Regions from separate parts of the Ottowia oryzae genome, predicted to be linked through region 1. Evidence: predicted binding sites of a transcription regulator. Region 1 holds the regulator's gene; each other region holds the start of a gene.
What was found. The regulator LexA, encoded in region 1, represses DNA repair genes until DNA is damaged. The targets are predictions, from matches to a motif close to ACTGTATNNNNATACAGT.
Positions count from the first base shown of each region.

Region 2: C6570_RS11120 (PA0069 family radical SAM protein) is a predicted target of LexA. The motif match lies at 5,978-5,995, and genes of this name have one in related genera.
Region 3: C6570_RS03290 (putative DNA modification/repair radical SAM protein) is a predicted target of LexA. The motif match lies at 3,900-3,917, and genes of this name have one in related genera.

Region 1 is NZ_CP027666.1:3,537,782-3,547,493, reverse strand. It holds gene C6570_RS16235 (oxepin-CoA hydrolase, alternative type) at 74-853, opposite strand; gene C6570_RS16230 (hypothetical protein) at 965-1,258, opposite strand; gene C6570_RS16225 (3-hydroxyacyl-CoA dehydrogenase) at 1,522-3,051, opposite strand; gene C6570_RS16220 (D-2-hydroxyacid dehydrogenase family protein) at 3,159-4,166, opposite strand; gene C6570_RS18030 (hypothetical protein) at 4,715-5,206, opposite strand; gene lexA (transcriptional repressor LexA) at 5,379-6,047, opposite strand; gene adk (adenylate kinase) at 6,352-7,008, opposite strand; gene kdsB (3-deoxy-manno-octulosonate cytidylyltransferase) at 7,183-7,938, opposite strand; gene C6570_RS16200 (carboxylesterase/lipase family protein) at 8,305-9,712, opposite strand, start outside.
Region 2 is NZ_CP027666.1:2,418,619-2,428,330, reverse strand. It holds gene dnaK (molecular chaperone DnaK) at 1-687, shown strand, start outside; gene C6570_RS11135 (DUF7709 family protein) at 965-1,303, shown strand; gene dnaJ (molecular chaperone DnaJ) at 1,348-2,475, shown strand; gene C6570_RS11125 (phosphoethanolamine transferase) at 2,659-4,362, shown strand; gene C6570_RS11120 (PA0069 family radical SAM protein) at 4,799-5,962, opposite strand; gene C6570_RS11115 (cyanophycin metabolism-associated DUF1854 family protein) at 6,126-6,602, opposite strand; gene C6570_RS11110 (cyanophycin metabolism-associated ABC transporter) at 6,599-8,944, opposite strand; gene C6570_RS11105 (cyanophycin synthetase) at 9,171-9,712, shown strand, end outside.
Region 3 is NZ_CP027666.1:689,990-699,701, reverse strand. It holds gene C6570_RS03300 (VIT and vWA domain-containing protein) at 1-1,996, opposite strand, end outside; gene creD (cell envelope integrity protein CreD) at 2,309-3,709, shown strand; gene C6570_RS03290 (putative DNA modification/repair radical SAM protein) at 3,918-5,201, shown strand; gene C6570_RS03285 (UdgX family uracil-DNA binding protein) at 5,304-6,851, shown strand; gene C6570_RS03280 (hypothetical protein) at 7,320-7,565, shown strand; gene creC (two-component system sensor histidine kinase CreC) at 7,745-9,271, opposite strand; gene C6570_RS03270 (quinoprotein dehydrogenase-associated SoxYZ-like carrier) at 9,545-9,712, shown strand, end outside.

The DNA of each region.
Region 1 (9,712 bases):
ACGCGCGCCGTACCACCGTGGGTACAGATCAAACTGGCCGCTGGCGCCCGTGCAGCTTGCGCCAGCTGCTCTTTTATTCGTAGCGCGGCTTTTCTTTGGCCAGAAAGGCCGCAATGCCGATGCCGCCATTGGCGTGGTGCAGGTTGCGCACGAAGTGATCGCGCTCCATCGCCAAATGTTCGTGCAGGCTTTGCTGGCCCGCCTCGCCCACCAGTTCCTTGATGCTGGTCAGCACGTTGGGTGCGCGGTCGGCCAGGTGTTCGGACCAGGCCAGCGCGGTGGTGAGCGCCTGGCCAGCGTCGCACAGGCGGTTGACCACGCCCAACTCGTGCAGGCGCTGGGCGCCCAGGCGCTCGCCCGCCATCAGCAGCTCGGTCACCAGCTGGCGGGGCAGGGCGCGCGCCAGGCTCCAGCTGCCACCGCCGTCGGGCGACAGGGCCACGCTGCTGTAGGCCATGACGAACACCGCGTTGCGTGCGGCCACGATCAGGTCGCACGCCAGCGCCAGCGAAAACCCGGCGCCCGCGGCCGGGCCTTCCACGGCGGCGATGACGGGCTTGGGAAAGGCGCGGATGGCCTCGATCCAGTTGTGCAGGTTCTCGATGCTTTGCGCCTGCACTTCGGGCGGCTTTTGCCGGTTGGCCTGCAGCCGCTGCAGGTTGCCGCCGGCGCAAAAGGATTCGCCTTCGCCGCGGATGACGACGCAGCGCACCTCGGGGTTGGATTCGGCCACGTTCAGCGCCTCGACGCCCGCGGCGTACATCTCGGGGCCCAGGGCGTTGCGGTGTTCGGGATTGTGGATGGTCAGCACCATGGTGCGGCCATCCACCACGCTGCGCAGTTCGGCGGTCATGCGGCGCATTCCTTCAGGGTTGCAAACATCGGGGCAGGGCGGGCGTGGCGGCGCGGGCTGCTGCGGCGCGGCGCCGGATTCTGGGGGGCGTTGGGCAGCGGTGGGGGCCGCTTATTCGGGCGTGGAAGGGTCGCCGTCAGCGCCGGGCGCGGCCTCGGCCTGGCGGGCCAGTTCTTCGTCGCTGAGCGGGGGCAGCTCGTCCAGCTCGGCGATCTGCTGCAGCTCTTCGGGCGTGCGGCCGGTGCCGGGCAGCAGCGCGCGGTCGATCTCGGCCTGCAGCAGGGCGCCTTCGTCGGCGATCAGCGGCTGCGGCGTCGTGGCCGAGTCGGCCGTGGGCCCCGGCTTGGCCTTGGCCAAGTCATCCAGTGCTTTGGCGAAGTCACCGTCTTTGGGTGTGATGCTCATCGAAGTCTCCTTGGCGACATTTGCTATCACTTGAGTAGCTGCTGGCGCGCTGTCAGCAAGCGCTTGAGGCCGATTTGACCACAAGTCCAACGCCCGGGCGCTACGCCACAGTCGGTGGCTGCCGAAGACGCTGGCACTGTCTCAAACGCCCGCCAAGCGCACGCCCCATCAACGAACGCCATGCCCGGACCCGCGCCGGGCATCGGCGTTGTCCCCCTCGCGCAGCAGAGGGGAAGCCGCGTCAGCGGCTCAGGGGGTGTTGCTTACTCTTCCTCGTGCATCAGGCTCAGCCCGATGGCGCCGCGGCGGCGCAGCCAGGGGCTGGGGCGGTAGCGCGGGTCGCCGTAGACGGTTTGCAGGTTGAACAGCACTTCCAACACGTTGGTGGGGCCGAACTTGTCGCCCATGGCCAAGGGCCCCAGCGGGTAGCCCAGGCCCAGGGTGACGGCGGTTTCCAGGTCTTTGGGCGTGCACACGCGCTGCTGGCACATGTCCGCCGCGATGTTGATGATGGTGGCCACCACGCGCTGGGTGACAAAGCCGCCCGAATCGCGGATCACGCTGACGGGCTTGCCATCGCGCGCGAACAGCGCGTGCGCGGCGTCGCGCATGTCGGCGCGCGTGGCCGGGTTGGTGGCCAGCACGCGGCGCTTGGTGGCGCTGTCGTCGATCAGCATGTCGATGCCCACGGTGCGCGCCGGGTCCAGCCGCTCCACCACGGCGACGGTGGTCACGTCAAAGCCCAGCGGCGCTACCAGCGTCAGCGCCTGGGGCGAGGGCGATTGGCCCGTCTCGATCTTCGCGCCCAGGTCTTTGAGCAGCTGGTACAGCTCAGCCCGGCGCGCGGCGCGGGTCGACACCCACACCGGCGGCATTTCGGCCACCACGGGCACGGGAGGCTCGGGCGCGATCTGCGCGGCGCCGTCGACGTAGCTGTAAAAGCCGTCGCCCACCTTCTTGCCCAGCACGCCGCCCGCCAGGCGCTGCGCGGTGATCACGCTGGGGCGAAAGCGCGGCTCTTCGTAGTACTGGCGGTAGATGGATTCCATCACCGGGTGCGACACGTCCAGCGCGGTCAAATCCATCAGCTCGAACGGGCCCAGCTTGAAGCCCACCTGGTCTTTCAGGATGCGGTCGATCGTGGCGAAATCGGTCACGCCTTCGCTGACGATGCGCAGCGCCTCGGTGCCGTAGCCGCGCCCGGCGTGGTTAACGATGAAGCCAGGCGTGTCGCCCGCCTGCACCGGGGTGTGGCCCATCTGGCGCGCGTAGTCGGCCAGCTGGCGGCACACGTCGGGCGAGGTTTTCAGCCCGGCGATCACTTCCACCACCTTCATCAGCGGCACCGGGTTGAAGAAGTGGTAGCCGGCAAACTGCTGCGGGCGCTTCAGCCCCGCCGCAATGGCCGTCACCGACAGCGACGAGGTGTTGGTGGCCAGCACGGCGGTGGGCGCCACGATGTCTTCCAACTCGGCGAACAGGCTCTTCTTGACGTCCAGCCGCTCGACCACTGCTTCGACCACCAGGTCGCACCCGGCCAGGTCGGCCAGCGTGGCGGCGGCCTTCAGGCGCTCTTTCTGCGCGGTGGCCTGCTCGGGCGTCAGGCGGCCTTTTTCAACCAGCTTGTTCCACTGCGCGCCCAGCGCTTCGCGCGCTTTTTCGACGGCGGCGGCCTGGGTGTCAAAAAGAACGACGGTGCTGCCGGCCTGCGCCGCAATCTGGGCGATGCCGCGGCCCATGGCGCCGGTGCCGACGATGCCGACGGTGGTGAAGAGGGGGGCTGAAGTGCTCATGCGCTGAATTATGGGGCAGCATGGCGCGCCAGTTCATCAACGCTGGTTGCTATCAGATAAGTAGCTGCCAGCGCAGGCTGAGACTGCGCCAGCGGCCTAAAAGATGCTTAGCGCCTGACCTGCAGCGCGCCGGGGTTGACGATGTTCGTCGGCGTGCCGCGCAGGTAGCTGAGCACGTTGTCGAACGCCGCGCCGAAGTACAGCTCATAGCTGTCCAGCTCCACGTAGCCGATGTGCGGCGTGCAGATGCAGTTTTCCAGGCGCAGCAGCGCGTGGCCTTGCAGGATGGGCTCGCTCTCGAACACGTCCACCGCGGCCATGCCGGGGCGCCCGCGGTTCAGGGCGCTGACCAGCGCGTCAGGCTCGATCAGTTCGGCGCGCGAGGTGTTGACCAGCAGCGCCGTCGGCTTCATGCGGCCCAGGTCGGCGAGCCGGATCATGTGGTGCGTGGCGTCGCTCAGCCGCAGATGCAGCGACAGCACGTCCGACAGCGCGAAGAACTCCTCGCGCGTGGGCGCGGTGGCGTAGCCGTCATGGCGCGCGCGCGCCATGGATTCGGGCGACCCCCACACCATCACCTGCATGCCAAAGGCGCGGCCGTAGCCCGCCACCAGCTGCCCCACCCGGCCGTAGCCCCAAATGCCCAGCACGCGCCCGCGCAGCGCCGTGCCCAACCCGAAATTGGCGGGCATAGAGGCGGATTTCAGCCCCGACTGCTGCCACGCGCCGTGCTTGAGGTTGCCGATGTACTGCGGCAGGCGGCGCGCCGCCGCCATGATCAGCGCCCAGGTCAACTCCGCCGGCGCCACGGGCGAGCCCACGCCTTCGGCCACGGCGATGCCGCGCTCGGTGCACGCCGCCACGTCCACGTGGCTGCCCACGCGCCCGGTCTGCGAAATCATGCGCAGGCGCGGCAGCTTTTCAATCAGCTGGCGGGTGATATGGGTGCGCTCGCGAATCAGCACGATCACCTCGGCATCGCGCAGCCGCACCGACAACTGGCCCAGGCCCTTCACGGTGTTGGTATAGACCTTGGCGGAATGGGGCTCGAGCTTGGTCGCCACGGCCAGCTTGCGCACGGCGTCCTGATAGTCGTCGAGGATCACGATATTCATCCCGCCATTGTGCCGCCGCCGCGCAGCGGCCATGGGATCGGGCGCGCCAGGGCCGTGGCGCCTGCAGGGTGAGCGGCGAAATCGAAGTGGGGCTGCGCTGCTCGCGGTGCGCGGGAACGTGATCCGCTGTGGCTGGCTGGCTGGCTGGCTGGCTGGCTGCGCCGCTCTGCGCTGCGCTGGCCGCACCTGGCGCTTTGCGTCTTCGCGCGGCCTGTGCAGGGTTGGGCCGGTGCGCAGCGCAGTGGCGAGGCGCGTTGGTGCGGCGTCAAGGCGCCGCGCTCGATGCACCCGATGCTCTGCAATAACCCTTAGCCGCACGCTGGACGATGCGTACGCCACAGAGACCCCGACCGCTTTGGATGCTGATGCGCATCGGCCTACGGCTGAGTTCACCTCGCGCAATGTTGCGGGCTGCGGCGCCAAACACTCAGCAGACCGAACATGCGGCCTGAGGCGCATCCGTGTCAGGCGCTGGTTATGGGCCGATCAGGGTGTGAGCCGCTCCGCTGTTGGTTGACAGTCCTGCGCTGTCGCCCGCCGTGGGCCGATCAGGCGCGCAGCGCCATCGCGTCGGCCACCGCCTCGGCGCGGGCCAGGCGCTCCAGCTCGGCGCAGACATCCACCAGCCGTCCCGTCAGGCGCAGGCTGCCGGGACGGCTGGGGTTGGGCGCACTCACCGCCCTACCTACGGCCGCGACGCTGCGCACCGGGGCATCCGTCGCAAGTAGCGGGCGGGCAGGCGTCTCGGCAGGTGCAGGGGGCTTTGGGGCGCCGCCCACACGCTGTGCGGCTCGGCGTTGGGCTGCAGCCACCCACGAAGCAGGCGCTAGAGCAGTCGGGGCAGCGGACGAGCCTGCTGCTGTGGACGACGAACCGGTGTCGACCGGGGCCGCCACGCGCCACCGGGCGCGGCGGTAAGCCGGGATGGAGCCGCCAGCGGGCATATCCGCCAGATAAATGACGTTGGAGGCAACGATGCTGGCTGCGGCGCGGGGGGCGGCAGCGTTCAGCGCCGCGTCGGAAATCGCTTGGGTACCCATGTAAAACCTTTCAGGCAATGTAGGTTGGACATAGGCGAGATTGATGTTCGGGAAGGCGGTGAAGCCATCCCTTTCGCGCCGCCGTAGGGTGTGGGCAAGAAACCAGGCGCCCTGAGGGCACGGTGGTCTTGCCTGCACGCCCGCCACCTGCAGCGGCGCGAGTGGGGTCGCGCTACAGCAGCATGCTGTTGCGGATCAGGCCAACGGCCAGGCCTTCGATCTCGAACGGTTCGCCGGGCTGCACCACGATGGTGGGGTAGTCAGGGTTTTCGGCGTGCAGCTCGATCTGGTTCTTCTGGCGGTGAAAGCGCTTGACGGTGACGTCATCGCCCAGGCGCGCCACCACGATCTGGCCATTGCGGGCCTCGCGCGTGGACTGCACGGCCAGCAGGTCGCCATCCATGATGCCCGCGTCGCGCATGGACATGCCGCGCACGCGCAGCAGGTAGTCGGGCCGGTGCACGAACAGGCTGGGTTCTATGTGGTAGGTCTGGTCGACGTGCTCTTGCGCCAGGATGGGCGAGCCCGCCGCCACGCGGCCCACCAAGGGCAGCGCCAGTTGCGCCATGCCGGGCAGCGTCAGGCTGAAGGCATCCGAGCGGGCGGAGCCGGGGCGGCCCGAGCCCTTGAGCCGAATGCCGCGCGAGGTGCCGCTGACCAGCTCGATCACGCCCTTGCGCGCCAGCGCCTGCAAATGCTCTTCAGCCGCGTTGGCGGATTTGAAGCCGAGCTGCGCGGCGATTTCGGCCCGCGTAGGCGGAGCGCCCGTGCGCGCGATGGCGTGCTGCACCAGCTCCAGAATCTGTTGCTGGCGGGCGGTGAGCTTGGGACTGTCGGTCATGGAAGGCCTCCGTCGGACGCGGTTGGGGGTTGCGCCCCACTGTGTTGATATCCAGTGCCTGTATTTTTAACCAGTTCCTTGGCGATTGCAAGCGGGTGGCCAATCCACCGCATCCCGACCCACGCATCCGTCAGCGCGCAGGTGCGTCTGCCCCCGGTTTGGGTGACCACCCGCTGCACCGTGACGAAAAACAAAAAGGGCATCGGCTTGTGCAGCCCATGCCCTTTTGTGTTGGCGATGCAAGAGGCGCGCCGTCCGCCGGTACGCCTCGCGCCGGGCAGCCCAAGCGGCCCGGTGGCTGGCCTCAGTTGGCCAGCGCCTGCAGTGCGCGCGCGGTGATTTCCTCGACGCTGCCGGTGCCGCTGATCTTGCGGTACTTGGGCGCGGCGGACGGCTCTTTGCCGGCCCATTCGCTGTAGTAGCTGACCAGCGGGCGGGTCTGGTCGTTGTAGACCTGAAGGCGCTTGCGCACGGTTTCTTCCTTGTCGTCATCGCGCTGCACCAGCGGCTCGCCGGTCAGGTCGTCCTTGCCTTCGGCTTTGGGCGGGTTGAACTTGACGTGGTAGGTGCGGCCGCTGGCCGGGTGGCTGCGGCGGCCGCTCATGCGTTCGATGATGGCGTCGAAGGGTACGTCGATTTCCAGCACGTAGTCCAGCTTCACGCCGGCCTGCTTCATCGCTTCGGCCTGCGGAAGGGTGCGCGGAAAGCCGTCAAACAGAAAGCCGTTGGCGCAGTCGGGTTGGGCGATGCGCTCTTTGACCAGATTGATGATCAGCTCGTCGCTGACCAGGCCGCCCGATTCCATGACGCCCTTGGCTTGCAAGCCCAGCGGGGTGCCCGCTTTCACGGCGGCGCGCAGCATGTCGCCGGTGGAAATCTGGGGAATACCGTACTTTTGCGTGATGAAGGCCGCTTGCGTGCCTTTGCCGGCGCCGGGGGCGCCCAGAAGTATCAATTTCATCTCTCTCCTCGGGTATGTGGGGCCGGTGCGGGGGCAGTCGCTGTCAGCACGCGGGTCAAACCATCTGGCGCCGGACCAGCGTGCCCGCGCCTGCACGCCGCACTCGGCGGTTTCCAATCAAGAATATCACGCGCAAGCCCTCAATTGCCTGACGCGCCAGGGGTGCGTTGCGCCTTACGCCCACAGGCGGCGAACGCGCTCCAGATCCTCGGGCGTGTCCACGCCGGGGCCGGGCGCGGCGCTGGCGATGTGCACGGCAATGCGGTGCCCGTGCCACAGCGCGCGCAGCTGCTCCAGCGCCTCGCACTGCTCCAGCGGCGCGGGCGCCATGCGCGGAAACGCCCGCAGGAAGGCCGCGCGGTAGCTGTACAGGCCGATGTGGCGCAGCGGGGCGGGCGCGGTGGGCAGCTGCGTGATGCCGCCGGCAAAGCCGTCGCGCCACCAGGGCAGGGGCGCGCGGCTGAAGGTGAGCGCCAGGCCCTGCGCGTCGGTGATCACTTTCACCACGTTGGGGTTGGTGAATTCTTCTATGCTTTCGATAGCTTGCGCCGCAGTACCCATCTGCGCTGGCGAGCGTTTTGACAGCAAACCGGCCACCGCGTCGATCAGCGCCGGGTCGATCAGCGGCTCGTCGCCCTGCACGTTGACCACGATGTCGTCGCCCGTCAGGCCGAGCTGCTCGCAGGCTTCGGCCAGGCGGTCGCTGCCGCTGGGGTGGTCGGCGCGGGTGAGCAGGGCGCGCACGCCGTGGTTGGCGCAGGCGGCGGCGATCTCTGGCGCGTCGGTGGCCACCAGCACCTGCGCGGCGCCCGATTGCTCGGCGCGCTCGGCCACGCGCACCACCATCGGCTTGCCGGCGATGTCGGCCAGCGGCTTGTTGGGCAGGCGCGTCGAGGCCAGGCGCGCGGGGATGAGGACGGTGAAGCTCATGGAACGAGAGGGTTAGGCGCTGGGCGCGCGAGGGGCCCAGGCAAGCGGGCGAACGAAGCGAGCATTGTGGCGCGGCTGCGGGCCAGGCTCACCGACCCGCGAGCCAGCGGGCCGAAGCGCCTGCTACCGGGCGAATAGGCCCATCAGCGAACAAGGCAGCCGGCCAGTCGGTCATCAAGGTCAGCGCGCGCCAGCGCAGCATCGAACCCTAAGATACTATCTATTTTGTAGCTGCCAGCGCTGGTGCGTAGGTCGCCAGGGGCTGATTTCATTGGAAACCTGAATCGCCCCCTGTGCATGAAAAAGGGCGGCGGCTCGTCCGCCGTCGCCCTTCCGCTGTTGCCCCCGCCAGCGCGCGCCGCGGCGCTATTGCACGGAGATGCGCTTGGCCGTGGCCGAGGCGTCGAACAGCAGCACGCGCGGCCAGTTGGGCCAGGCGGTGCCCAGCGCCGCGTCGTTGGGGTCGCCGCTGCGGGCGAACGCGGCCAGTGCGCCCATCATCGCGCCCGACAGTGCCTCGCGCCCGCCTTGGTTGGCGTCGGTCACGATCACGTTCGCATACAGCGACGGGCCGAAGTTGCCCAGGATGAAGGGCACGTCGAACGCGTGCGCGGCGCCGTACACGTCGTTCCAGGGGGCGGCTTCCTGCTTCCAGTCAAAGCGGTAGGCCCACACCTGGCCGGGCGTTTGCGTGATGAAGGCGTTGAGCATGTTGTCGCGCAGGGCGCCGAAGAACTTGGCGTCCAGCTCGGCGATGGCCGGGTCGTACGCGGCGCCGTCGGGGTAGGCCGGGTTGATGATGTCGCCAAAGGTGGCCGCCTTCACCTTGGCCGGGTCGAACAGCACCGAGAACAGCTGCGCATCGTTCAGCCTGATGCCCGCCGGCCGCCCCACCAGCGGCAAGAACGACGTCAGCAGCTTGCCCTCGGCGTTGGTCATGCCCGCCAGCAGCGGCGTCTTGACGTAGTCACCCGCCAGGATGGCGGCAATCGGGTCGGTGGCGACCACCGTGCCTTCGGGAATCGGCCCGCTGGCGGTGCTGTTGGGCAGCGCCCCCATGGTGCGCAGGCCTACCGTCAAAAGCGTGCTGGCGGGTTTGGCGCGCAGGTAGGCGGCGATGTCGGCGTGGCTGTGCCCTTGCACCCAGGCGGTGGCGGCTGCGGCGTCGGCGGCGGTGCCGTCGTCGATCAGCAGCTTGAGCAGCAGCACGTTGGACAGCGCCTCGTACGTGGCCACCGTGTTCAGCGCGGGGATGTAACCGTTGTTGCCCGCCAGGTTGTTGGCGGGCTGCGGAAAGCCGGGGCTGGTGGCCACCGAGATGCCGCCCGACAACGGCGCCAGCTTGTGGAACAGCCCCGCCGTGCGCTGGCCGGGCGCGGTGGCCACCGCCAGGATGTTGATGGCGCCGGCGGATTGGCCCGTCAGCGTCACGTTCTTGGCGTCGCCGCCGAATTCGCCGATATTGTCTTGCACGAAGCGCAGCGCTTGTGCGATGTCCAGCAAGGCGTAGTTGCCCGATTGGTCTTCGGGCGTCAGCGTGGGGTCTACGGCCGTGTCGCGCAGCGCGGGGTGGCGGAAAAAGCCCAGCTGCCCCAGGCGGTAGTTGGCGCTGACGACGACCGCGTTGGCCTTCTTGGCCAGCGCCGCGCCGTCGTACACCGGGTCGCCCGAGTAGCCGGTGACGTTGCTGCCGCCGTAGATGTAGACGATGACGGGCAGTTTTTTTTCGCCACTGGCGGGGCGCCAGATGTTCAGCGTCAGGCAGTCTTCGCTG
Region 2 (9,712 bases), 1.1 Mb from region 1:
AACACGACCATCCCGACGAAGTTCTCGCAGACCTTCTCGACGGCTGAAGACAACCAGCCGGCGGTGACCATCAAGGTCTATCAAGGCGAGCGCGAGCTGGCCTCTGGCAACAAGCTGCTGGGCGAGTTCAACCTGGAAGGCATTCCCCCGGCCAGCCGTGGCATGCCCCAGATCGAGGTGACGTTTGACATCGACTCCAACGGCATCCTGCACGTGTCCGCCAAGGACAAAGGCACGGGCAAGGAAAACAAGATCACGATCAAGGCGAACTCGGGCCTGTCCGAGGGCGAGATCGAGCAAATGGTCAAAGACGCCGAAGTCAACGCTGCCGAAGACAAGAAAAAGGTCGAGCTGGTGCAGTCTCGCAACCAGGGCGACGCGCTGATCCACAGCGTGCGCAAAACCCTGGGCGAGCACGGCGACAAGCTGGACGCTGGCGAAAAAGACAAGGTCGAAGCCGCGATCAAGGACCTGGAAGAAGCCCTGAAAGGCGACGACAAGGCCGCGATCGACAGCAAGACCGAAGCGCTGATGACCGCCAGCCAGAAACTGGGCGAGAAGATGTACGCTGACCAGGCTGCCGCTGCAGGCGCTGCCGGTGGCGACGCCGGGGCCCAAGCCGCTGGCGGCGCCGCGGGCGACGACAACGTGGTGGACGCGGAAGTCAAGGAAGTCAAGAAAGACTGATTCGGTCACCTGAACGGTGCATGGCGGGGCCTCGGGCCCCGCTTTGCATGTCCGGCGCCGCAAAAACGGCCCCGGTGCAGGCTGGATCAGCGGCACCCGGCCGCGCTGGCGCGACAATCCATGGTTGGCCAGCAGGCCAGGCTGCCTTGGTTCGCCCTTGCAGACTGGCGGTGGCGCCCCGATATGCGGCTGTAGGTGCAGCCTGCTCGCATTTTGAAAGCGCCCAGCGCCCGCCCCTGCTCTATCTTTGACCGTTTTACCCTGTGCCTCAACACCCATGACCGGCCAACCCATTGCCCAGACCGACGCGCTGCGCCAAGTCAACCAGAAGATCGTGGAAGACGGGCAAACCTTGCCAGCGGTGACGCTCAAGGACGGTACGCGCGTGCAGACCGGCACCGTGGCCACGGTTTTGTGCAACATCGGCCTGTACAACCAGGGTGAGCGCGGCGCTGTGGAGCGCGAGCTCGAAATGGCCATCCCGACACTTTTCAAGGTCGGCCTGTTCGATCTGTTTCCCCCGGCCCAATGGGCCTCGCCCGACAACCCTGGGCGCAGCCTGGTGGGCCAGCTGGCCGCCGATTACGCCCGCCGCAACGCCCAGCCTTCGGGCTGACCGGCTTGCCGTCCCTTTCAACTACTGCCCACTGACCCCCATCCATGTCCAAGCGTGATTACTACGAAGTGCTGGGCGTTCCGAAGAACGCCGAGGACGACGAGATCAAGAAGGCCTACCGCAAGCTGGCGATGAAGTACCACCCTGACCGCAATCAGGGCAGCGCGCAAGAGGCCGAGCTGAAGTTCAAAGAGGTCAAGGAAGCCTACGAAATGCTGAGCGATCCGCAAAAGCGGGCCGCTTACGACCAATACGGCCACGCCGGGGTCGACCCCAGCATGCGCGGCGGCGCCGAAGGCTTCGGCGGCTTCGCCGAGGCGTTTGGCGACATCTTCGGCGACATCTTTGGCGCCAACGGTGGGCGCGGGCGCGGTGGCCGCCAGATGTACCGCGGCACCGACCTCAGCTACGCGATGGAAATCACGCTGGAGGAAGCCGCCGAGGGCAAGGACGCGCAGATCCGCATCCCCAGCTGGGACGACTGCACCACCTGCCACGGCACGGGCGCCACGCCCGGCACCAGCGTGACCACCTGCACCACCTGCCACGGGCAGGGCGTGGTGCAGATGCGCCAGGGCTTTTTCAGCGTGCAGCAGACCTGCCCGCACTGCCGCGGTACGGGCAAGACCATCAAGGACCCCTGCAGCACCTGCCACGGCCAGGGCAAGATCAAACAGCAAAAGACGCTGGAGGTGAAGATCCCCGCCGGCATCGACGACGGCATGCGCATCCGCAGCGTGGGCAACGGCGAGCCCGGCACCAACGGCGGGCCGCCCGGCGACCTGTTCATTGAAATCCGCATCAAGAAGCACGACATCTTCGAGCGCGACGGCGACGACCTGCACTGCGTGGTGCCCATCGGCTTTGCCGCTGCGGCGCTGGGCGGCGAGATCGAGGTGCCCACGCTGGGCGGCAAGGCGGCCATCGACATTCCCGAAGGCACGCAGGCTGGCAAGCAGTTCCGCCTGCGCGGCAAGGGGATCAAGGGCGTGCGCTCGTCCTACCCAGGCGATCTGTACTGCCACATCAGCCTGGAAACCCCCGTCAAGCTGACCGAGCACCAGAAAAAGCTGCTCAAGGAGTTTGACGATTCGCTGCGCAAAGGCGGCGCCAAGCATTCGCCCAGCGCCGAAAGCTGGACCGATCGTCTCAAGAGCTTCTTTGGCGCCTGAGGCCGCGTGGGGCGGCCAGGACGGCGCGGCCTGACGGCCGGCCTGTGCCCGTCACCTGCGCGAACGACGCCCCGGACCCTTCCGGGGCGTTGCTTTGAGCCCCCCGTCCGAAGCCAAGCCAAGCCTGTCTCACCCCTGCGCGGCTTAAGGCTGCGCTCAGTCCCCGTCCTCACACTCACCGCCATGCCGGCACCGATTTCGACAGGCGCGAGGCTGCCTGAAACCAAGCCCAGCCGTTTTCTGTTTGCCGCCCGCCGGTTCTCGCCGTGGGTCTGCGTGCTGCTCGCGGCGTTGTGGATGGCCGTGGTCGGCAATCTGCCCTTGTGGCGGGCGCTGGCCGCGCTGCCTGAGCTGGGCAATGCGCGCGGCCTGGCCTTTGGCCTGGCGTTTGGCGTGGGGGTGATGGCCATGCTGGTCATGGTGCTGGCGCTGTTCACCTGGCGCTGGACGCTCAAGCCCGCCGTGGCCATCTGCGTGCTGACGGCCGCGGGCGGCGCCTACTTCATGCGCACCTACGGCATCGTGATCGACCCGACGATGATGGTCAATGTGCTGCTGACCGACGGGCGCGAAGCGCGCGAGTTGCTCAGCTGGGGCATGGTGGGCAGCTTGCTGCTTACCGGCGTGCTGCCCGCCGTGCTGCTTTGGCGCCTGCCGCTGCGCTGGCCCGGTGCGGCGCGGCAGGCGCTTTGGAATGCTATCGCGTTCATAGCTGCTGCCGCTGTACTGGCGGGCGCTGGCGGCCTGTTCTTTCAAGATTTGTCCGCCACCATGCGCAACCACAAGCAGGTGCGCTATTTGATCAACCCGGTCAACACCTTCTACGCCTTGGCCATGGTGGGGCGCAAACCGGTGCAGCGCAACGGCGCCGCCGTGCTGCCAATAGCCGAGGACGCCCGCCTGCCCGCGCTGGCACCCGGCGCCAAGCCGCCGCTGGTGGTCATGGTGGTGGGCGAAACAGCACGCGCCGACCATTTCGGCCTGAACGGCTACGCGCGCGACACCACGCCCGAGCTGGCACGCGCCGGCGTCGTCAGCTTTCGCAACGCCTGGTCGTGCGGGACGAACACCGCCGCGTCGGTGCCCTGCATGTTCTCGCCGCTGGATCGCGAACCCTTTGCCGACCGCACCGCCAACACCGAAGGCCTGGCCGACGTGCTGCAGCGCGCCGGGCTGGCCGTGCTGTGGATAGACAACCAGGCCGGCGGCTGCAAGGGCGTGTGCGACCGCGTCCCCAAGGTGGACGACAGCGAGCTGCAGGTGCCCGGCCTGTGCAACAGCAACGGCGAATGCCTGGACGAGGTGATGCTGCGCGGCCTGGATGAACGCATCGCTCAGCTACCGCCCGAGCGCCGCGCGCGCGGCGTGGTCGTCTTCATGCACCAGATGGGCAGCCACGGACCGGCGTACTACCTGCGGTCGCCGCCCAAACAAAAGCGCTACGCGCCCGAATGCACCACCAACGCCCTGCAGCAGTGCGCGCGTGAGCAGGTGGTGAACGCCTACGACAACACCGTCGCCTACACCGACCAGTTCCTGGCCGACACCATCGGCTGGCTCAAAGGCCACGAAGCCAACTGGGCGCCGGCGCTGGTCTACCTGTCTGACCACGGCGAATCGCTGGGCGAAAACAACCTGTACCTGCACGGCCTGCCCTACCGGCTAGCGCCCGACACGCAAAAGCACATCCCCTGGGTCACCTGGCTGTCGCCGGGGTTTGAGCAGGAAAGCGGCATCCGCATGAGCTGCATCGCCCAGCTGCGCGACACCGAGATTTCGCACGACAACTACTTTCACAGCACCCTGGGCCTGCTGGGCGTGCAAACGTCGGTGCTGAACCCCGCGCGCGACATTTACGGCGCTTGCCGGGGCAAGGCGCCGGGCTAAGCGCCCAACGCGGCCACCCTGGCCAACGGCCCAATCGGGCGCCGCTGCAAGCGTCGGCCGTCCGGTCTGCATCCCCTCAGCGAGTCTTGCTGCGCGAATGGTCGTGCCCGGGCAAGCGGCGCGAAAGGTCTTTGCAGCGCTTGTGATGCCGACCCTTGACGACGGCTTTGCCGAAATCCGGCACATGGGCGCCCAGGACGGCGCCTGAAACACCCAGCGCGGCGCCAGCCGCCAGCACTTTGAAACGCCGGATCTCACGCGCCGGATCTCACGCGCCGGATCTCACACGTCGGATCTCATACGTCGGATCTCATATACGTCGCCGAGCGATGGCGCCAAGCAAGCCGATCGCTTCGCCCGGCAGTTTGCTACTCAATTCGTAGCTTCCAGCGCTGACTGCACCTGCGCCACAGGCCAATTGGATGGTCAAAACGCATCAGAACAGCGCCTGCTGCCCATTCAGCGCCGGTGGGCGAAACAGGTCCATGCGCAGGCCTTCGCGCGCGCGGTTCATGCCCAGGCGGGCGCAGGCGCGGGCAAAGCGCTGGCCCAGCAGATCGGCCCAGGTGCCCTCGCCCTTCATGCGGGCGCCAAAGCGCGCGTCGTACACGCGGCCGCCGCGCATTTCACGCACGCGCGCCATCACGCGCTCGGCCCGGTCGGGGTAGTGGGCGGCCAGCCATTCTTCAAACAGCGGCGCCACTTCCCACGGCAAGCGCAGCACGGTGTAGAACGCGTGGCGCGCGCCCACTGCGTGGGCGGCGGCCAGCACCTGCTCCATGTCGGTGTTGATGAAGGGGATCTGCGGCGCCACGCTGACGCCCGTGGGCACGCCCGCGTCGGCCAGGGTGCGCAAGGTGCGCAGGCGCCGCGCGGGGCTGGCGGCGCGCGGCTCCAGCTTGCGGGCCAGCTGAGCGTCCAGCGTGGTGATGGTGACGTAGACGGCCGCCAGCCCGCGCGCGGCCAGCGGCGCGATCAGGTCCAGGTCGCGCTCCACCGCGCTGGATTTGGTGATGATCGAAAACGGCTGCCGCGCCTCGGCCAGCACCTCGATCACGGCGCGGGTCAGGCGCAGCTGCCGCTCGATGGGCTGGTAGCAATCCGTCGCCGCCCCGATGACCAGGCCGCCGGGCCGGTAGCTGGGCGCGGCCAGCTCGCGCCGCAGCACGGCGGCGATGTTGCGCTTGGCGATCAGCCGCGTCTCAAAATCCAGGCCCGGCGACAAACCCAGGTAGCTGTGCGTGGGCCGCGCAAAGCAGTAGATGCAGCCGTGCTCGCACCCGCGGTAGGGGTTCAGGCTGCGCTCAAAAGGCAGATCGGGCGAATCGTTGGCGCAGAGCGCGCTTTTGCAGTCTTCCAGCCGGACTTCGGTAGCCAATGAGATGGCTTCATCGTCGCCCAATTCATCTTCAAAAACGGCTTCAGCGCCCGTGGGGTCTGCGCTGGCAGCTATCAAACTTGAAGTATTCGGCGCGGCCCAGCCATCGTCAAACGCCTCACGCTCGTCCTGGCTGAAGCGGTGCTGCAGGTTGCTGACCGCGCCACGGCCCTTGCGCGGGGCCGGCGGCGGGTGAAGCTGGATGGGAATAGGCTTGGGCATGAATCGCTTGAAACAACTGTGTCTTTATACAGTTATTTCAAGCGATTCGCCGCCCGCTTCATGCGAACACCCTGCCCGCGCCGCAGGTTCGCCACCGCCCGTCTCGGCACACGGAAAAAGGTGCCAAATCGCCCGCCAGCGCCCGTGCAGCCTGCGCCAGGCGCTATAAAAATCGATCCAGCAGCTTGCGGCTGTGCTTGTCCATCGCCTGCAGGTCGCGGATGAGGTACTGCACGCCGTGCGCATCGTTGACGATCAGCAGGCCCGGGCCCAGGCGGCGGATGTCTTCCTCGCCCTTGAGCACGAAGCGCGCCGCGCCACGGTCGGTCTGCACGTCCCAGGTGCTGGGCGTGCCAAAGCTGCTCACGCCGATCAGCCGCTGCAGCACGGGCATGAATTCGCGCTGCTCCAGCGCCTGTTCGACCTGCTCGCGCTGGGCGGGTGCCAGGGCGCTCAGGCGTTCGATCCAGGCCAGCTCATGCCCGTCGCCGTCGACCAGGCTCACGCCCTCGTCGGGCGCGGCGATGGGGAAGGCGCGCACAGCCACCACGCCTTCGTGGCGCTGGCCCTCGGCGTCGATCAGGATCAGGCGCCCGAAGGCGTCGCGCTGCAGGTCGAACACGGTGTTGGGGGCGCTCATCGGGCGTGCTCCTGGCCTGTGGCGTTGTCGCTGGCGGCATCGCGATGAACCGCGGGCGGCACTGGCGGGGTGGCGGTCAGCGCGGCCAGTTCGCGGTCGGCCACTTCCACCTCCAGCATGCGGTCGCGCTCGGCCTTTTCCTGGCGCGCCTGCGCTTCGTACAGGCGCCAGTAGGCGCCGCGCTGGGCGATCAACTGCTCGTGCGTGCCCTCTTCCACCTTGACGCCCTTGTCCATCACCACCAGCCGGTCGGCCTTGCGCAGGGTGGACAGACGGTGGGCGATGGCGATGGTGGTGCGCCCGCGCACCAGGTTGTCCAGCGCTTTCTGGATTTCGCGCTCGGTCTCGGTATCGACCGAGGCGGTGGCTTCGTCCAGGATCAGGATGCGCGGGTTGATCAGCAGCGCCCGCGCAATGCTGATGCGCTGGCGTTCGCCGCCTGACAGGCCCTGCCCACGCTCGCCCACCAGCGAGTCGTAGCCCTGCGGCAGGCGCAGGATGAATTCGTGCGCGTGCGCGGCACGGGCGGCGGCGACGATTTCGTCGCGCGTGGCGTCAGGCTTGCCGTAGGCAATGTTCTCGGCAATGGTGCCGAAGAAGAGGAAGGGCTCTTGCAGCACCAGGCCGATGTTGCGGCGGTAGTCGGCCACGCGCACCTGGCGCACGTCCACCCCGTCAACCAGGATGGCGCCCTCGGTCACGTCGTAGAAGCGGCAGATCAGGTTGACCAGCGTGCTCTTGCCGGAGCCGCTGTGGCCCACCAGGCCGATCATTTCGCCAGGCTGGATGGTGAGGTTCAGCCCGCGGATGACCGATCGGTTGCCGTAGCGCAGCGCGGCATCGCGCACCTCGATGCGGCCTTCCACGTGCGTCAGCGGCACGGGGTGTTTCGGCTCGGGCACGCTGGAGACGTGGTCCAGGATCTCAAAGATGCGCTTGGTGCCCGACGCCGCCTTTTGCGTGACCGAGACGATGCGGCTCATCGAATCCAGCCGGGTGTAAAAGCGCCCGATGTAGGCCAGAAACGCGGTCAACACACCCACGGTGATCTGCTGGCGACTGACCAGCCAGATGCCGCAGGCCCAGACCACCAGCAGGCCGATTTCGGTCAGCAGCGTGACGGTGGGCGAGAACAGCGACCAGAGCTTGTTCAGCTTGTCGTTCACCGCCAGGTTGTGGCGGTTGGCGTCCTTGAAGCGGTTGGCCTCGCGGTCTTCCTGGGCGAAGGCTTTCACCACGCGGATGCCGGGAATGGTGTCGGCCAGCACGTTGGTCACTTCGGACCAGACGCGGTCGATCTTCTCGAAACCGGTACGCAGGCGGTCGCGCACGACGTGAATCATCCAGCCGATGATGGGCAGCGGCACCAGCGTGACCAGCGCCAGCGTGGGGTTGATGGTGAACAAAATGACCGCCGTCATGACGATCATCAGCACGTCGGTGGCGAAATCCAGCAGGTGCAGCGACAGAAAGACGTTGATGCGGTCGGTTTCCGAGCCGATGCGCGCCATCAGGTCGCCGGTGCGGCGGCCGCCAAAGTACTCAAGTGAAAGTTTTAGAAGGTGTTCGTAAGTGGTTGTGCGCAGATCGGCGCCGATGCGCTCCGATACGAGCGCGAGGATGTAGGTCTTGGCCCACCCCAGCACCCAGGCCAGCAAGGCAGAACCCAGCAGGCCGGCCAGCAGCATCCCCACCAGCCCCGTATCGATCTGCTGGCCGTTCTGGAACGGGATCAGCACCTTGTCCATCAGCGGCATCGTCAGGTACGGCGGCACCAGCGTGGCGGCCGTGGCCGCCAGCGTCAAAAGAAAGCCGGCCAGCAGCTGCCAGCGGTACGGATGGGCGAAGCGCCACAGGCGAAACAGCGTCCACGTCGAGGGAGGTTTGTCCTCGGCGGGGCTGTCTTCGGTGTCCGGGGTGTCGTCCGCAGGCTCTGCCGCCAAAGCCGTTTGGCCGGCTGCTGGCAGCCCGCCTTCGGCGCCCTGGTGCGCCCGGGCTGCCTCAAAAGACCGCAGCAGCTGGATCGCGGCGGGGTTGTGCCCCAGCGTGAAGCGCCACACCGCCAACTGCCCCCCTGTATCGCGCAGCGCCAGGGTGCCAACGCCCGCGTAATCGGTGTGCGTCAGGGTCAAATCGGGATGCAAATCCCAGCTGCGCCACTCAGTTTCATCCGGAAACCGTGAAATAAGCCGTTGATTTGTAATGACCACCACGCCACTGCCAAAGCGCAGTCGCGAGTTCAAGTCAACGTCCAGCAGGCCCAGCACGTTTTCGGAAGGGCGCAGTGGCGCTTCTTCAGTCGATGAGCGACTCACGATTGAAGGGGAGGTCTGTAGCGACATGGAATCCAAACATGCGGGCCGGAAAGCACTGGCGATTTGGCCCCGATCACCAGAATTTGCAAGGAAAGCGAGCGCACTCCCAATGAGGCGAATCGATCAGAAAGAGCGTGGCGCCACCAGCGGTGGCGGATTGTATCCGCGGCCACTGGCGGTCACGGCCGACGTTGCTGCCGACGCAGGCGCTGCCCAGCCGGCCCGCACCTTCCCCGACATCGTGATCCGCAGCATGACGCATCTGCGCGGCCCCAACGTCTGGACGTACCGCCCCGTGATCGAAGCCGTGGTCGACATCGGCGCGCTGGAGGACTTCCCCTCCAACACCCTGCCCGGCTTCTACGAGCGCCTGACCGCCTGGCTGCCTGGGCTGATCGAGCACCGCTGCAGCGTGGGCCGCCGCGGCGGGTTCCTGATGCGCTTGCGCGACGGCACCTGGCCCGGCCACATCATGGAACACGTCGCGCTGGAGCTGCAAACCCAGGCTGGCATGAAAACCGGCTTTGGCAAGGCCCGCATGACGCAGGAGCCCGGCGTTTACAAAGTGGTAATCCGCACCCGCGACGAGGTGGTGGGCCGCCTGGCGCTGGAATCTGCGCGCGACCTGATCATGGCCGCCATCAACGATCAGCCCTACGACCTGGCGCCCGTCATGGCCAAGCTGAGCGATCTGGTGGATCGCCGCTGCCTGGGCCCCAGCACCGCCTGCATCGTGGACGCGGCGGCTGAGCGCTCGATCCCCTCCTTGCGCCTGAACGAAGGCAATCTGGTCCA
Region 3 (9,712 bases), 1.1 Mb from region 1:
GCGCCCACAGGCTGCGCAGGGCCGCGTTGCCGCTGCTGTTGGCCTGCGTGTCGATGGGCACGGTCTGGCTGACATGCCCCTGCGCCCCGCCTTGCGGCGCGCGGCCTTCCACGATCAGGCGGGGCGCGGCGGCGCTGCCGCTGGCCGGTTCGCGCCATTTGCCAAACAGCACGACGGGGCGGTCGGCCAGCACGTCGGGCAGGGCTTGGGGTTCGACGTCGTACACGTCCAGGCCTTCAAAGCGCGCCTTCACGCTGGTCATCACCGGGCTTTCGATCAGGCGGCGAAAGCGCTCGGCCTGGGCCTTGGCTTCGTCGGGGCGGGTGATGACGAAGGGCTCGCCCATGCCCGCGCGGGCCAGGCCTTCCATCAGCTGCCGGTTGACCGAGCCGCCGATGCCGAAGGCGAACACGTTGGCCTGGTTCAGGTGCTTGCGCACCAGGGCAAACGCCTCGGATTCCACGGTGACGTAGCCGTCGGTCACCACCACCACGGTACGCGCCACGTCGGGGTTCTTGGGCTCGGCGTACACGCGGCGCAGCGCGGGCAGCAGCTCGGTCGAGCCGCCGCCGCCCATCTCGTCAATGGTGCGGATGGCGGCGTTCACGTTGGCCGCCGTGGCGGGCACCGAGTGCGGCGACAGGAAGCGGTTGCTGCCCGAAAACAGCAGCACGTTGAAGGTGTCGCTGGCGCGCAGGTGGCCCAGCAGCTGGCGCATCAGCGCTTTGGCCGTCTCCAGCGGAAAGCCGTGCATGCTGCCCGAGATGTCCACCACGAAGATGTAGTCGCGTGGCGCGATCTCGGCCACCGGCACGGCCTTGGGCGGCTGCACCATGGCGAGGAAGAAGTTCTCTTTGTCGCCCTTGTGCAGCAGCACGCCCGACTGGATGGCGCTGCCCGCCAGCCGGTAGTCCAGGATGAAGTCGCGGTTGTTGCTGGCGCTGACACCACGCGAGCTGTTGCCCGCCAGGCGCACGCTGGCGCGCTGCGCGGCGCTGCCCGCATCCATCTGCGTGTCGATGGCGTGGCTGGGCGAGCGGATCTCTTGAATGCCCACCGGGCTGGCGAGCTGCACCTTGAGGTTGAACGCGCTGGTGGATGCGCTGCCTTCGCGCAGCACCGGCTGCGCCGGGAAGCCCTGCGCATGCGCCAGCGGATGGCCGCTGGTGGTTTCGGTGGGCGCTGCGCCGCCACCGCCGGGCCGCCCCAAGGTGGCGGCAGCCCCCTCGGGGGGCAGCGCACCAGGCGAAGCCGGGGAGCGTGGGGGCTCGTGACTGCTTGCGTAGCGGGGGCCGACCACCGTCGGGTAAACAAACTGGTACTGCCCATCGGTCGGCACCAGCAGTTCGTTGTAGCGCAGCTCCACCTGCACGTCGTCGCCGGGCAGGATGTTGGCCACGTTCATCTGAAAGACGTTGGGGCGGTGCTGCTCCAGCAGCGCGGCGGTCTTGCCTTCGGCCTTGGCGGCGTTGTATTCCACCTGGGCCTGGCGCTTTTCGCGGATCTGCGCGGTGATCAGCCGTTCGCCCACGCGCACGTTCATGCCGTTGACGGCGGCGCGGGTCGATCCGGGGAAGAGGTACTTCGCCTCGATCGGCACCGTGCCCTCATTTTTATAGCGCTGGGTGACCACCACATCGGCGATCACGCCGCTGATGTTCACCTGCACGTCGGTGCTTTTCAGCGGCAGCGCGTCCACGCCGGGCTGCGCGCCCTGGACGAAGAAGTACGGGCTTTCGGCCTTGGCGGGCGCGTCGTCGCCGTCCTGCGCACGCGCCAGCGGGCTGAGCAGCACCAGCCCGGCCAGCAGCGAATACCAGGCCGCGCGCTGCACCACCAAGGCGGCGGGGCGGACCGCGCGGGCAATGTGCGCCACGGCGCCGGGCACAGCAGCGTGCAAGGGGGGGACGACGGCAGCGTTCGGCACGGCATGCCAGGCGGCCTGCGGGAGCGCGCGCAGGGCCGTGAGCGGATCAAGCCAGAGAGAGGGGCGCATGGTGTTTTTTCCTTTGTTCTTCAGTCCCGTGAGGGCGGGGGGGTTTGGGGCTGCGCTACCAGCCCTCACACCACCGGCAGCGCATGGCCGGTACTTTGAAATTCGTGCTGGAAGGGACGATGAAGCGCGCAAGAAAAGCGAACGAATGCGAACGCGCGCCGCCGCGCTGTGTGAAGCCTGTGTGAAGTCGCGGTGAAAACCGGCCGTGGTCTGCCGCCCCTTGCTGGCGCGCACTTCACACGGCGTTCGAGCGCGGCGCCGAGCATCGGCCGCTTTCAAACCCATCCATTAACAAGAAGGGAAGGACGGCCGATGAACCGATTCAAGAACTGGCGCGACTCGATGCTGATCAAGGGCGCGGTGTTGCTGCTGTTGCTGCTGCTGTTGTGCATTCCGCTGTCGCAGATCGAATGGGTGATCCACGATCGCCAATCCACCGAGCAGGCGGCGGTGCAAGAGCTGGCGCAAACCTACGTGGGGCCGCAAACGCTGGTGGGCCCGGTGCTGGTGGTGCCGTATGTGGAGCGCTGGGAGGTGGCCGAGCGCAATGAGCGCGGTCAGCCTACCGCGCTGCAGCCCATGTCAGAACAGCGCTACCAGCTATTTTTTCCGCAGCAGACCGATCTGGTCGGCACGCTGGCGCCGCAGCTGCGCTACCGCGGCATCTTCACCGTGCCTTTCTTCCAACTGCAGGGGCAGATGCAGGGCCGCTTTGCGCCGTTTGCGCCGTCGCAGCTGGTGCAGCAGGTGCGCGGCTCGACCATCGAGGTGCAGACGCCCGCGCTGGTGCTGTCGGTCAGCGACCTGCGCGGGCTGCAAGGCGTGCCGCAGCTGCGCATGGCCGCCGCGCCGCTGAGTTTTGAGCGGCGCGCGCCGCACATTCCGGCCGCGGGCTGGCTGAGTTCGGCCGTGCACGCGCCGCTGTCGGGCGCCGCGCTGCAGGCTTTCAACGCCGGGCAGGCGCTGCCCTTTCAGCTGGATCTGCAACTGGCGGGCCAGGACGAGCTGGCGCTGGCGCCGCTGGCCGACGAGACAACGGCGCACCTCACCTCGCCCTGGCCGCACCCGCGCTTTGGCGGGCGCTTTCTGGCCACCGAACGCCGCGTGAGCGACGCGGGCTTTGACGCGCGCTGGCTCATCGCCGGCCTGACCAGCCAGGCGCGCGAGCAGGTGCGCGCCTCGCTGGGCGGCGACGAGGGCGCCCGCAGCGCGCGCGGCGAGCTGGACAGCTTCAATGTGGCGCTGGCCCAGCCGGTCAGCGTGTATTCGATGAGCGAGCGCGCAGCCAAGTACGGCGCGCTGTTCATCGCCCTGGTGCTGCTGGCGGTGTTCACGACCGAGCTGGTCAAGCGCCTGCGCCTGCACCCGGTGCAGTACGCGCTGGTGGGCCTGTCGATCGCGGTGTTCTTCCTGCTGCTGCTGGCGCTGTCGGAAAAGCTGGGCTTTGCCTGGGCCTACGCGGCAGCCGCAGGCGCCAGCGTGCTGCTGCTGGCCGTGTACTTCAGCGCGGTGCTGCGTGGCGTGAAGCGCGGCGGCGCGCTGGCGGCGTACGTGGCGCTGCTGTACGGGGCGCTGTATGCGCTGCTGGCTTCGGAAAACAACGCCTTGCTGCTGGGCGCGCTGCTGGTGTTCGGCATGCTGTCGGCCTTGATGCTGGCCACGCGGCATGTGGATTGGTGGCGCGTGGGCGGCGCGCCGGGCGACGGCACCTAGCCGCGCCAATCGATGGGGCAAGGGGGCCGGCGGCGGCTGCGCGAGTGAAGCCGTTCGCCCCCCGTCAGAATGTATTTGCTATTAATTGAGTAGCTGCTGGCGCTCTACAAATCAGCGCCAGAGCCGGTTTTCATTCACAGCCAACCCCTGCCCGCCAAGCCGCGCTGTGCGGGTTTGCAGATCGGCGCATACTGTATATACTGACAGTATGAGTGCCGTACTGAAGAAGCTGATGGTGCTGGCGGACGCAGCCAAGTACGACGCGTCCTGCTCGTCCAGCGGCGGGGCGCGGCGCGATTCGCGCGACCAGAAGGGCGTGGGATCGACCACCGGCACGGGCATCTGCCACAGCTACGCGCCGGACGGGCGCTGCATCTCGCTGCTCAAGATCTTGCTGACCAACTGGTGTGTGTACGACTGCCTGTACTGCGTCAACCGCGTGTCCAGCGACGTGCCGCGCGCGCGCTTCACCGTGGACGAAGTGGTGGCGCTGACGCTGGATTTTTACCGCCGCAACGTGATCGAGGGGCTGTTCCTCAGCTCCGGCATCATCCAGTCGCCCGACTACACGATGGAGCAGCTGGTGGCGGTGGCGCGCACGCTGCGCGAAGTGCACCACTTTCGCGGCTACATCCACCTCAAGACCATTCCCGACGCCAGCGAAGAGCTGCTGGCCGAGGCCGGGCGCCACGCCGACCGGCTGAGCATCAACATCGAGCTGCCCAGCCAGCCCGCGCTGGACACGCTGGCGCCCGGCAAAAGCGGCACGCAAATCCGCAGCGCCATGGCGCACATCCGGCTGCGGCTGGACGAGCACCGCAGCGCGCGCCAGCACGACGGGCGCATCCGCTCGCTGCCCGGCGCCCGGCCGCGCGCCGTGGCCACGCCGCGCTTTGCGCCCGCCGGGCAAAGCACGCAGATGATCGTGGGCGCCGACGGCTCTAACGACCGCACGCTGCTGCAAACCAGCGCCGAGCTGTACGGCGGCTACCGGCTGCGGCGCGTGTACTACTCGGCCTTCAGCCCCATCCCCCACGCCAGCGCCCGGCTGCCCGGCATCGCCGCGCCGCTGATGCGCGAACACCGCCTGTACCAGGCCGACTGGCTGCTGCGCTTTTACGGCTTTGAGGCGCATGAGCTGGTCACGCCCGGCGGCATGCTGTCGCTGGAGAGCGACCCCAAACTGGCCTGGGCGCTGGCGCACCCCGAGCGCTTTCCCATCGACCTGAACCGCGCGCCACGCGAGGTGCTGCTGCGCGTGCCGGGCCTGGGCGCGCGCACGGTGGCCAAGCTGCTGCAGGCGCGCCGGGTGCGCCAGCTGCGCCACGCCGATCTGGAACGCCTGGGCGCACCCGGGCGCAAAGCCCTGGGCTTCGTGCGGCTGCCCGACCACCGGCCCGACCCGCGCGCGGCGGCGGCGTGGCCATCGACGGCATCGCCTGGTTACGGCGCGGCCAGCGTGCCACGCCAGGGCGATCTGTTTGCGGCGTGAGCGGCAAGGCAACGGATAGACGCGCCGCGCGCCGCTCTACCGACCGCCCATCAGCGACACCGCTCAGCACGCCCCGCCACCGCGCACCAACGCCCTGCCCGCATGCCCCGCTACCTGGTCGAGCTGGACCCTGAAAACCCCGGCCCCACGCTGACCGCGCTGCACACCCTGCTCTTGGCCGGCGTGGCGGCGGACGATGTGCAATGGCGCGCACTGGACAGCGTGCAGGCCGAGCTGTTCAGCGCCACGCCAGCGCTCGCCGACGCCGACGACCACGGCGCCGCGCCCCCCAACGACGATCACGTTGATCCGGCCGCGGGCCGCATTACGCCTGCCCCACCGGTGCTGCACGCGCCCGTGCGGTACCCGCCGGACTGGGCCGCCGCGGGCCTGCCGCCAGCCTTTCACGCGCTGGCCAGGCTGGTGGCCATGCACAGCGATGCCGACCGCTTCACGGTGCTGCACCGCATGGCGCAGCGCACGCAGGCCGACCCACGGCATTGGCACGACACGCTGGCGCCCGAGCACGCGCGGCTGCAGGCGCTTGCACGCCAGGTGCGCCGTGAGATCCACAAGGTGCACGCCTTCGTGCGCTTTCGGCCGGTGGACACCCCCACCGGCGTGCGGCATGTGGCCTGGTTCGAGCCCGAGCACGCGGTGATGCGCGCGGCCGCGCCGTTCTTCGTCAAGCGTTTTGCGGCGATGGACTGGTCCATCCTCACGCCGCGCCTGTCGCTGCACTGGGACCGCCAGCGGTTGCGCCACGAAGCGGGCGCGGCCCACGCCGACGCCCCCTCGGCCGATGCCGGCGAAGCGCTTTGGCTGGCCTATTACGCCAGCATCTTCAACCCCGCGCGCGTCAACCCGGCCGCCATGGCCCGCGAGATGCCGCGCCGCTATTGGGCGGCGCTGCCCGAAGCGCGGCTGATCTCGCAACTGGTGCGCGAAGCGCCCGAACGCAGCGCGCGCATGCAGGCATCGGCCAGCCGCAACCTGCGCCGTCTACCGATGGCGGCAGTGCCCCCCATCCAACGCGCGCCACCCACTCCGCAAGCGCGCCTGCAGGACCTGGCCCGGCGTGCCCGCCATTGCACCGATTGCCCCTTGGGCCCCAAGGCCACGCAAACCGTGTGGGGCGAAGGCCCGGTGGGCGCCACCTTGATGCTGGTGGGCGAGCAGCCGGGCGACCAGGAAGACCTGGCGGGCCAGCCCTTCGTGGGCCCGGCCGGCCAGTTGCTGCGCCGCGCCATCGCGCAGCTGCGGTGGCCGGTGCAGGCGCTGTACTTCACCAACGCGGTCAAGCACTTTCGCTTTGAACTGCGCGGCAAGCGGCGGCTGCACAAGACGCCCGGCCAGCGCGAAGCGGCGGCGTGCTCGCAGTGGCTGGAGGCCGAGATCGCCGCCGTAGCGCCGCAGGCCATCGTCGCGCTGGGCTCTACCGCCGCCAGCAGCCTGCTGGGGCGCAGCGTTCGCGTGGGCGACTGCGCTGGGCAGTGGCTGCACCGCAGCGACGGCCTTGCCGTATGGGTGGTGCACCACCCCGCCGCGGTGCTGCGCCGCGCCGAATCTGGCGCGCCGGACATGGCTGCCTGGGTGCGCGCATTGGCCGGCGCCTGGCCCGAAGCGGCGACATTCGACGCGCCGGATTGAAGGGCCGGGCAATGCGTGAAGACGCGATCACGCTGGCGCTGGCAGCTTCGTTGCTAGCTCGACGTCGCGGCGGAATGTGTAACAACGCCGTGGTCGAATCCGTTGGCCTGCGCGCGGTGCGCGCTGGTCTGCAAACACGCACTTGCTGCTCGCCCGCCAGCGCCCTGAACGGCGCCCACAGTTTGTCCGGTCGAACAACCACTCGCTATGACATAAATAGCGCGTTGCGCCCGCCAGTGGTGCGATGCAACCATGTTTGAACCATATGCTAATACCAGTTGAACGCGATGCGAAGACATGTGAAAAATGTCGTGGTCGCCCCCTCACAAGCCCTGTGACCGCACGGCTGTGACCGTGCAATTTGTCGCGCAGCGGCGCAATGTCGGTGCGCCAAAACGGCCCATGAATGTCACAGTCACGTTTGTTTACCTACCAACGACAGCACATGCCGCTAGGCAAGGAGAAGATATGTCAGCCAAAAAAGTACGCGTGGAATTCCTGGACGGCTCTGGACAAGGCGTGGCCGGCGTGCCCGTCAAGGTGACGGGTTGCGCCGAGCTGCACTCGGCCCCCACGGGCCAGGCCTTCTTCCTGGTGGAAGACGAAAACTTTGCCGTGTTCGCCAATGGCAAAGAGGTCTACAAGGGCACGCTGTCCAGCCTGCCTGAAAAGATCGTGTTCCATCAAGACGGCGCCAGCTGGAAAGCCGCCTGATTGCGCCAGGCAAGGGCGACCGGTTCGCCCAACCGCCACGAAAGCACGGCCCCTACGGGCCGTTTTCCTTTGGGCCATCGGTTGCTGCACGGCGGATGCGCCTGCAGCGCGCAAGGCCGGTCGGTGAACGATGCCGCGCTCAGACGGTGCCCTGGGGCGGCACCACGCGCGCCTAGCCCTCAGCCCGCCTTCACGGCGGGCAAGCGCAGCACGGCCAGCGCGCCGCGGTCGGTGCGTGAAGGGTCGCTGGGCGCGCGCCGCGCCACGGCGTTGCCGACTTCCACGTTGCCCTGGTGCAGCGTGGCGATCTCGCGCACGAAGGACAAGCCCAGCCCCGTGCTCTTTTTTGGAGAGCCCGGCCGGGCCAGCGAGAAGAACTTGTCGAACAAGCGCCCCTCCGCATAGGGCGGCACACCGGGGCCATGGTCGCGCACGGCGATGCGCGCCATGCGGCCTTCACGCGCCAGGGTGATCACGATGTCGGCCGCGCCATCCGAGGGCGCATCGGCATCGGCCAGGGCCGCTGGTGCCGTGAACTCCACGGCGTTATCCAGCAAGTTGCCCACCGCGCGGCGCAACAGAAACGGGTCGCCGTCCACCGCCAGATCGTCCTGAATGCGCACGTCGATGCGCAGGTGCGGCGCCTTGGCGCGGGCACCGGCGGCCAGCTGTTGCAGCATGGGCGCCAGGGGCACGCGCTGCTGCTCGCGCAGCATGCGGCGGCTCTCCAGGGCAGACAGTTCGGTCATGCGCTCCACCACTTCTTGCATGCGGTGCGATTCGTGCGCGATGTTGGCAGCAAAGCGCGCCGCCTGTTCGGGTGGCATGCCAGGCTCTTGCAGCAACTCCGCCGCGCCGCGCACGGCCGAGATCGGGCTTTTCAGCTCATGCGTGAGCTGGCGCACATAGTCCTGCACATAGTTGCGCCCGGCGATGGCGTCGCGCACCTCGTGTGCGGCGGCGCGGGTCTGCGCGCGCAGCGCGCGCCAGGCCCGGCGCGGGCTGAAGCGCCTGCGGCCATCGCCATCGCGCCACCACGCGGTGCGCAGCGCAGCCAGCACGTCGCTGGTGATGCCCAAGGGGCGTATCAGCAAAAATGAGAGCACCATCGCCAGCAGCAGCGCCGACAAGCCCGACACCAGGCCCACATAGATCACATTGCTGCGCGCCGCCGACACGAACTGCCCGAAACTCTGCACCGGCTTGCCCAGCGTCAGCACGCCGACGATTTCGCCGTTCCAGCGGATCGGCGCGCCCACGTACATCACGGTGCTGCTCGCATCGCTCGGCACATCGCGCGTGGTGCGCGCACCGTACTCGCCGTCCAGGGTTTCGCGCACGTCGCGCCATTTGGAAAAATCCTGCCCCAGCGCCCGACCGGTGGAGTCGTACACCACCACGCCATGCCGGTTGGTGACGTAGGCACGCAGGTCGACGCGCGTCTTGTGCAGCTGATAGACCTGGGCCGAAAAGCGGCGGGCGTACAGGTCGCGAAAGATGCCGGAAATGCGGTCGGTGGGCAGCGCGCCGAATTCCACATCCTGCTCGATCACCGTCGCCATCAGCTGCGCGGTCTCGATCAAGCCTTCCTCCGCCGATTCGCGGTAACGCGGGTCCAGATCGGCCAGCAACTGGTACAGCAGCGCTGCCATGCCGATGGCGTACACCGCGATCAGGGCGAGGAAGATGCGGGTGCGGCGGCTCAATGTTGCATTCCAAGGCCCGGGGCGTTCGTGCGCAGGGCAACGGGGTACGAGTCAGTCGGAGGGGCGCGGTAAACACAGGCGCCCTTCAACGGGCGATTTTCGGAGTCTCGACGCAGTTGGCCGTGACGCACTGCCGCAGGCACCCTGCTCCAGATTGGGACAGTGTCACGGTCGGGCTCCGTGTAGCGGCCGATGTCTCCAGGCAAATTCGCTGGCACCGGTCTTGCAACATTATCGACTTTGCCGCGATTGGCCCACCGAAGGAGAACCGTCATGCTGCGTCGAACCATGGTGTTGTCGGGTCTGGTGGCTGCGGGCAACGCATGGACGCAAGAGCAGAACACGGACCGCACTGAGGGCGACCCGCTGGGGTCGATGCAGTGGCCGGGTTTGCGCCAGCAGTACCTAGGGCAGGATCCGATGCGGTTCACGGACGCAGTG